Linked DNA regions of Prochlorococcus marinus CUG1415. The main gene of each other region encodes a partner of the protein of the gene in region 2 in a complex. Links are inferred from orthologs where the notes say so. Each region holds a gene or a part of one and is shown on either strand. Other genes may lie near its edges.

What was found.
Region 1: the proteins of glmM (region 2) and cdaA are in contact, whole or in part, in a crystal structure (PDB 7OJS), measured with the Bacillus subtilis proteins. The link is inferred for Prochlorococcus marinus CUG1415 from one-to-one orthologs.

Annotation. Positions count from the first base shown.
Region 1 is NZ_JAAORL010000001.1:1,036,345-1,039,661, reverse strand. The notes cover bases 208-3,183. They hold cdaA (diadenylate cyclase CdaA), read right to left. Parts: upstream 2,162-3,183; coding sequence 1,253-2,161; downstream 208-1,252. Other genes in these bases: lysA (diaminopimelate decarboxylase), read right to left, coding at 2,190-3,183; HA143_RS05960 (isoprenyl transferase), read right to left, coding at 446-1,249; bioB (biotin synthase BioB), read right to left, coding at 208-439. Also shown: more of bioB, read right to left, coding at 1-207; more of lysA, read right to left, coding at 3,184-3,317. UniProt on the Bacillus subtilis protein: One of 3 paralogous diadenylate cyclases (DAC) in this bacteria, catalyzing the condensation of 2 ATP molecules into cyclic di-AMP (c-di-AMP). Upon expression in E.coli leads to c-di-AMP synthesis.
Region 2 is NZ_JAAORL010000001.1:244,095-247,431, forward strand. The notes cover bases 136-3,131. They hold glmM (phosphoglucosamine mutase), read right to left. Parts: upstream 2,309-3,131; coding sequence 962-2,308; downstream 136-961. Other genes in these bases: HA143_RS01310 (DUF3177 family protein), read right to left, coding at 136-202; trmB (tRNA (guanosine(46)-N7)-methyltransferase TrmB), read left to right, coding at 325-954; HA143_RS01325 (thioredoxin domain-containing protein), read left to right, coding at 2,445-2,990; thyX (FAD-dependent thymidylate synthase), read right to left, coding at 2,994-3,131. Outside these bases: more of HA143_RS01310, read right to left, coding at 1-135; more of thyX, read right to left, coding at 3,132-3,337. UniProt on the Bacillus subtilis protein: Catalyzes the conversion of glucosamine-6-phosphate to glucosamine-1-phosphate. Glucosamine-1-phosphate is used for cell wall biosynthesis.

The DNA.
Region 1 (3,317 bases), 790 kb from region 2 along the record:
TTGATGCTTGTTCATCAGTGAGCATTCCAGCAGTAACGCATGCTTCCATTCCTAGATCTCTAACCCCACTTACCATCTTTAACATTGCATTAAAGGATTTCCCGTCTCTAATTTCTCTCCAAGCCCAACCCATACAAAACCTTTCTGCACCCTCTTTCTTTGCTATTTGGGCACTTGCTAGAACCTGTTCAACTTGAAATTGTGGGTGACTTTTGATTTCGCTAGAACTATAAATTGATTGGCTACAATAAGAACAATTTTCCTCACATCCTCCAGTTTTTACGCTGAACAATGATGCTAATTGAACTTTGTATTTGTTGAATTTCCTGTGAACAATTTGTGATTCCCACATTAAATCAATAAGAGGCATATTAAGTATTTCTAATATCTCCTCTCTATCCCAATCGAACCTAATTTTGGTATATAACTGATTAGTCATTTTTTGTTAGGAAGAACACTGAGAATCTTCAAAAGATTCATTGTGTAATGATTCTATACCGCCGAAACGTCTATTCCTTGATTGATAATCAATTATTGCTTTAAGGAATTCGAATTCATTGAAGTCTGGCCAGAGTACTTCTGAGATGTAAATTTCTGAATAAGCTAATTGCCATAAAAGAAAATTACTTATCCTTTTTTCTCCACTAGTTCTTATGAGTAATTCTGGATCTTTAATTCCTTGAGTTAATAGCTTTGAATTAAATAATTCTTCATTAACTTCACTTGGTTTTATTTCTCCAGAAGAAGATTGTAATGCTAATTCTTTTGCAACTTTTACTATTTCTTGCCTACCTCCGTAGTTTATACAAATATTTAATAAAAAAGAATTATTGTTTTTAGTTAGAGATTCTGAACTATATATTATTTTTTTTAAAGCCTCTGGGAAAGGGGTTAAATCCCCGATAAATTTTATTTTAATTAATTCTTGATGGATTTCTTGAATTTCGTTTCTCAAAACTTGGTTAAAGAGATTTATGAGATAATCAACCTCTTTTGTTGGTCTTGTCCAATTTTCAGTTGAAAAAGCATAAACAGTAAGTACTTTACAACCTAAATTTTTTGATACTTTAAGAACCTCTTTTAATACACTAACACCCTTGTTATGCCCAAATGATCGAGGTAATCCTTTTTTAGTAGCCCATCTCCCATTCCCGTCCATAATTATTGCAACATGTTCTGGCACTTTTTTATTATCTATTTTTTTTGATAATTCATTATTTTTCTTGTCAATTATTTTTCCAAAAATCATTAGTTAATCCTTGTAGTTAGTGAAGCTTTCTGATTTATTGGTCTCTTTTTCATTAATATCAGTGATAATATTATCACTTGATTTGGTTTTTTGGGATGAAGCAGTCTTATTTAAAGATGATTTACTTGCTCCAATAGAGTTTTGATTACCAATCAAATTCACAAGAAGTTCTTGTAACCTGCTGCTGGTTATTGGCCTTTCAAGTTTTCCTTGGTTTGCTAATGATAACGTACCTGTCTCTTCAGAAACAACAATACAAATACACCTGTCAAATCTTTCTGTAATGCCTAATGCAGCTAAATGTCTTGTGCCGTATCTACTGATTCCTTGCCTCGAGAGAGGCAGTATTACACCAGCAGATATTATTTTGTTACCTTTCACAAGAACTGCTCCATCATGTAATGGTGTATCTGTTGCAAAAAGATTTATTAAAAGGTCAGTTGATAATTGTGCTTCAATATTTGTACCTGAATATAAAAAATCTTCAGGCCTTAAATCACTCCCCAAATCCACAACAATTAAGGCACCTCTTCTATTCTGAGAGAGTTTACCTGCCGTATCAACTAACTGAGTAATAGTAGTTGAAGTTGCTCTAAATTCCTTTGGTGGATTTCCAAGTAATACAGCTAGCCTCCCAGTACCTAATAATTCCATTAATCTTCTTAGTTCTCCCTGCCAAAGGATAGCTAAGGAAAGAGAGCAAGCTAGTACCGCAGCATCAATTAATTTTGATGTTAATGGAAGGTATGCATATCTTTGAATAAACCATGCGGATGAAACTAAAAATAAATATCCTCTTAAAAGCCATAATGTTCTCTGTTCTTTTACTCTTGAAAATAATAAAAGTCCAAAACCAACAGCGAATAAGAAATCTAATAAAAGCTTTAAATTTATAATCTCCCAGAAATTCACATTAAAAACAAAATTAATTTAAATGTACCTAATTTTGTTTGATAAAGCGATCAGGTAAGACATCATACTTTAAAAGATCCAATGGACTTTCTCTTTTTTGAATAATCTCCGCTTCACCATCACAAACCAAGAGAGCAGCTGGCCTCGGAATTCTGTTGTAGTTAGAACTCATTGAATAATTGTATGCACCAGTACCAAAAACACATATTAGATCTCCTGTTTCGCAATCTGCTAGTTCTATCTCCTTAAACAATACATCTCCTGATTCGCAGTGCTTGCCAGCGATAGTGTATTTATTTTTGGAATTATTGTTAAAGGGATTATTTACCAAGCATGCAGAATAATTTGATTGATATGTAATGGGTCTTGGATTATCGCTCATCCCTCCATCAACAGATAAATATGTTCTTATTCCTGGGATTTCTTTAAAAGCCCCAATTTTGTAAATTGTTATTCCTGCAGTAGATACAATAGATCTTCCAGGCTCACACATCAATGTAGGAAAATCTAAATTGTGTTTTTTGCAAGCTTTAACAACTGAGGTGGAAATTGTTTTCACCCATTCATCAATTGAAGGGGGATCGTCATTTTCTGTATATTTAATGCCTAAACCTCCACCTACATTTAATTTTTCAATATCATGGCCAAACTTTTTGGCGTCCAAAATAACATTTACCATTATTTCTCCCAGATCCTTATGCGGCTCTAGTTCAAAAATTTGAGAACCAATGTGAGCATGCAATCCTTTTAATTTAAGATGTTTTGTATTTTTAATTTTGGCAAATAAAATATTTAAATATTCAATTCCGAAACCAAATTTGCTATCAAATGATCCTGTTCTTATATATTCATGAGTATGGCATTCTATACCAGGAGTAAAGCGAATCATTATTTCTAAATCTCGATTTAATGAATTTGATAGTACCTCTAATCTTTCTAAGTCATAATTATTATCTACTATTACTTTAATGTTATTTTTAACTGCGAACTGTATTTCTTTGTCTGATTTATTGTTACCATGAAAAACAATTTTTTCATTTGGGACACCACCTTTAATTGCAGTTAATAGTTCTCCTTCTGAAACCGCATCAAGTCCTAACCCTTCTGAGGAAACAAGGTTACTCATGAAGATAGAACTATTTGCCTTGGAGGCATA
Region 2 (3,337 bases):
GAGCGTAATTAAACTTACCTATTAAAAGTAAAAGGCTTATAAAAAATAAAAGGGATATTTTCCAATAAATTGATAAAAGTTTATTAACAGCTTGATTTCTTTTTTTTATTGACCAAAAGAATAAAGTAATAGGAATACCAACAAGGAAAATTATTGAAAGTTGAAAAGATAGCCAAATAGAAAGTTGATTAAAAACGTTCAAAACTTTTTCTTTTTACATACATAATAATTAAACATCAAACTGTTACTTTTTAACTTACTATTGTCATAGTTATGAATATTATGAATCTTTATATTATTGACGAGGAATAGATTAATACTTGTATGAGACAACACGTTAATCCGCTTAGTAAAAATTTCAATGAAATTGAGAGAATCCCTTCTTTGATTGAAATGTTTGGTGATCCTAAATTGAATCTGCATTTGGATATAGGTTGTGCTGCGGGTGAGTTTCTATTTGATTTAGCTTTAGTTAATACCAGTTGGAATTATTTAGGAATTGAAATACGTGAGAAATTAGTTAAAACTGCTAAATTAAAAGTGCGTGAAAGAGAAATTAAAAATTTATATTTTATATTTGGCAATGCTAATAATATTTTTAATGATGTCCAGAGTAAATTTTTTATAGAGAATGTAAAAAGTATTTCTTTTAACTTTCCAGATCCGTGGTTTAAGAAGAGACATTATAAAAGGCGCGTAATTCAGACAGAATTTATTAATACTCTCTCCAACTTATTGCAAAAAGGATCCCTAATTTTTATAAAAACTGATGTAAAGGATTTATTAGATTATATGGATTGCACTATATCAGGAAATTCTAAGTTTAAAAAAATAGATAAAAAGGATTTTAATTATTCCCAAAGTTTTAATCCAAATAAAGTTAAAACTAATAGAGAGAAGTATGTCATTATTAACCAACTTGATATTTTTGATATGATTTATATAAAAATCTGATTCATAATTAATTCATTATTTTATTAATTTCTAAAGAGAGTTTGTGCGTTATTTCACTTGATAAAGAATTGACTTTAGTCTGATTTGTGGCCTCAATAAGAACTCGCATTAAGGGTTCTGTACCACTAGGCCTTATATAAACTCTAAAATTATCTGAATTGTTTGCCTGGAAAATTTCTATAGTTTGATCAATTAAAATTTTTGTTTTTGGATTTATTTTATTAATATTAAAATCTAAATTGATGTTGGTTAGTTTCTGAGGAAAAGGGTCGAAACTGCTTTTTAACCAATCATTTAAAGTAATATTTTTCTTTTTACAGTATTTAGCAATTTGAAGTGCAGTCAAAATACCATCTCCAGAATAGTTGTTAATTTTTGAAAGTATATGTCCTGATTGCTCACCTCCTAAAACAGCTCTTTTTTCCCTCATTGCTTCATGAACGTATTTATCTCCTACATCAGTTCTATATAAAATTCCACCAATTTTGTTCCAAGCCTTTTCAAACCCTAAATTTGCCATTTGAGTTGATATTAGTAAATTATTTGTGAGAATCTTTTGTGCCATAAGTTCTCTACCCCAAAGAAAAAGAATATGATCACCATCCAATACATTGCCTTTAGAATCTACTCCAATTACTCTATCGGCATCCCCATCGAAGCTAAATCCCATATCTGCATAACTCTCTCTTAATGCTTTTTTTAATGGTTCTAGGTTAGTAGAACCGCAATTCATATTAATTTTTAACCCGTTTTTTGAGTTATTGATAACTTTTACATCAGCGCCAAGATTCTGAAATATTGTTTTTGCGCAGGTTGTCGCTGATCCATAGCATGTGTCTAATATTATTTTCAAGCCGCTTAAATTTTCTCCACCCATTGTGTGGATTAAGCTTTTCATATAAATATCCATAAGTTCTTTATTTGTTTTTAAAGAGAACTCTTTTGTAGGAACTAATTGATTTTGTTCTTCAACTAATTTTTGAATTTTATTTTCAACTTCTTTAGTAATTTTTTGACCATTATGATCAAAGATTTTTATGCCATTGTATTCTGGTGGATTATGACTAGCAGATATCATTATTCCACTACTAAGATTCTCTTGTTTGATTAAAAAAGGGATAGCTGGTGTAGGGCATATTCCAAGATTTATAAATTTTCTTCCACTTGCATTTATACCTTGTGTTATTGCCTGAAGCAGAATATCTCCACTAATCCTTGTATCTCTTCCAATTAATATTGGATTTTTATTTTCTAAACTTGAACCTAAAGCATATCCAACTTTATAGGCTAGAGAATAAGTTATCTCTTTATTAAATCTTCCTCTTATCCCATCAGTACCAAAGATTGATTGCATAATTAGATTTCGGGAATCAAATATATTTTGATCATTATTTGGTTCTTATTTTATCAGTTGATTAAAAGTTAACCGATTTTAATTCTCTTTATTTGTTTAACTTATTTAAAATGTCTTTAGTGAGTAAAAATTTATAATGCAATCTGAGAGTAGAGAACCAATTTCAAATTATAACTTAAATGTCATACTTGTCTTGATTATTGCGATTGTTATTATCTCTTTGACTTTATTTAGAAACCTCTTTTTTCAATCAACTTATCTTCTTAAGAGTTTTGGTGAATTATCTGTTGATCCTGAAATAGCTTTTAAAAACAATAAGCCTACTTTTCTTGAATTTTATGCTGAGTGGTGTGAAGTTTGCAAAGAAATGGCTCCAAAAGTATCTGATTTAAAAGAGACATATGAAAAAGATATTAATTTTGTTTTTTTAAATGTTGATAATCAAAAATGGGAAAAATATATCCGAAAATTTGAAGTTAATGGAATTCCTCAAGTTAATCTTTTTGATAGAAAAGGTAATTTAAAATCTACCTTTATTGGTAAACAAGAGGAATTAACAATAAAAGAATCTATTGATCAATTAGAAAGAGAAGTGGAATCTCAAGAAGAAATTCTTAATGCTGCATTTTCAGCAATCAAAGAAAATAAAAATAATGAGGTTACTCCTCGTAGTCATGGATAATTCTTACCAATCTAGAGATTTTGATACAACCGGAAAACTTTGTTTGAAAATAGACTTACAATTTTGGGCAATAGACTTGTGTTCTTCTTGAGTACCATGAGCTGATCTTAAATTAATGTAATGAATCCATGATCTGCATGATCCAGACATGTAGATTCTCGTTGGAGTTGCTAATGGTAAAACAAATCTCGCACATTCTTTAGCTATTCCTTCAGCAAGTAAATCTTCATATAATTCTGATGCAGCTTTAAAATGTGAAGCAATTTTTGCATTGAATCTTTTTTTTAACTCATCAGGGAGGTCGGGAATAGAATTTTGCCTATTTTTAAAATCTTGTCTTCTCAACT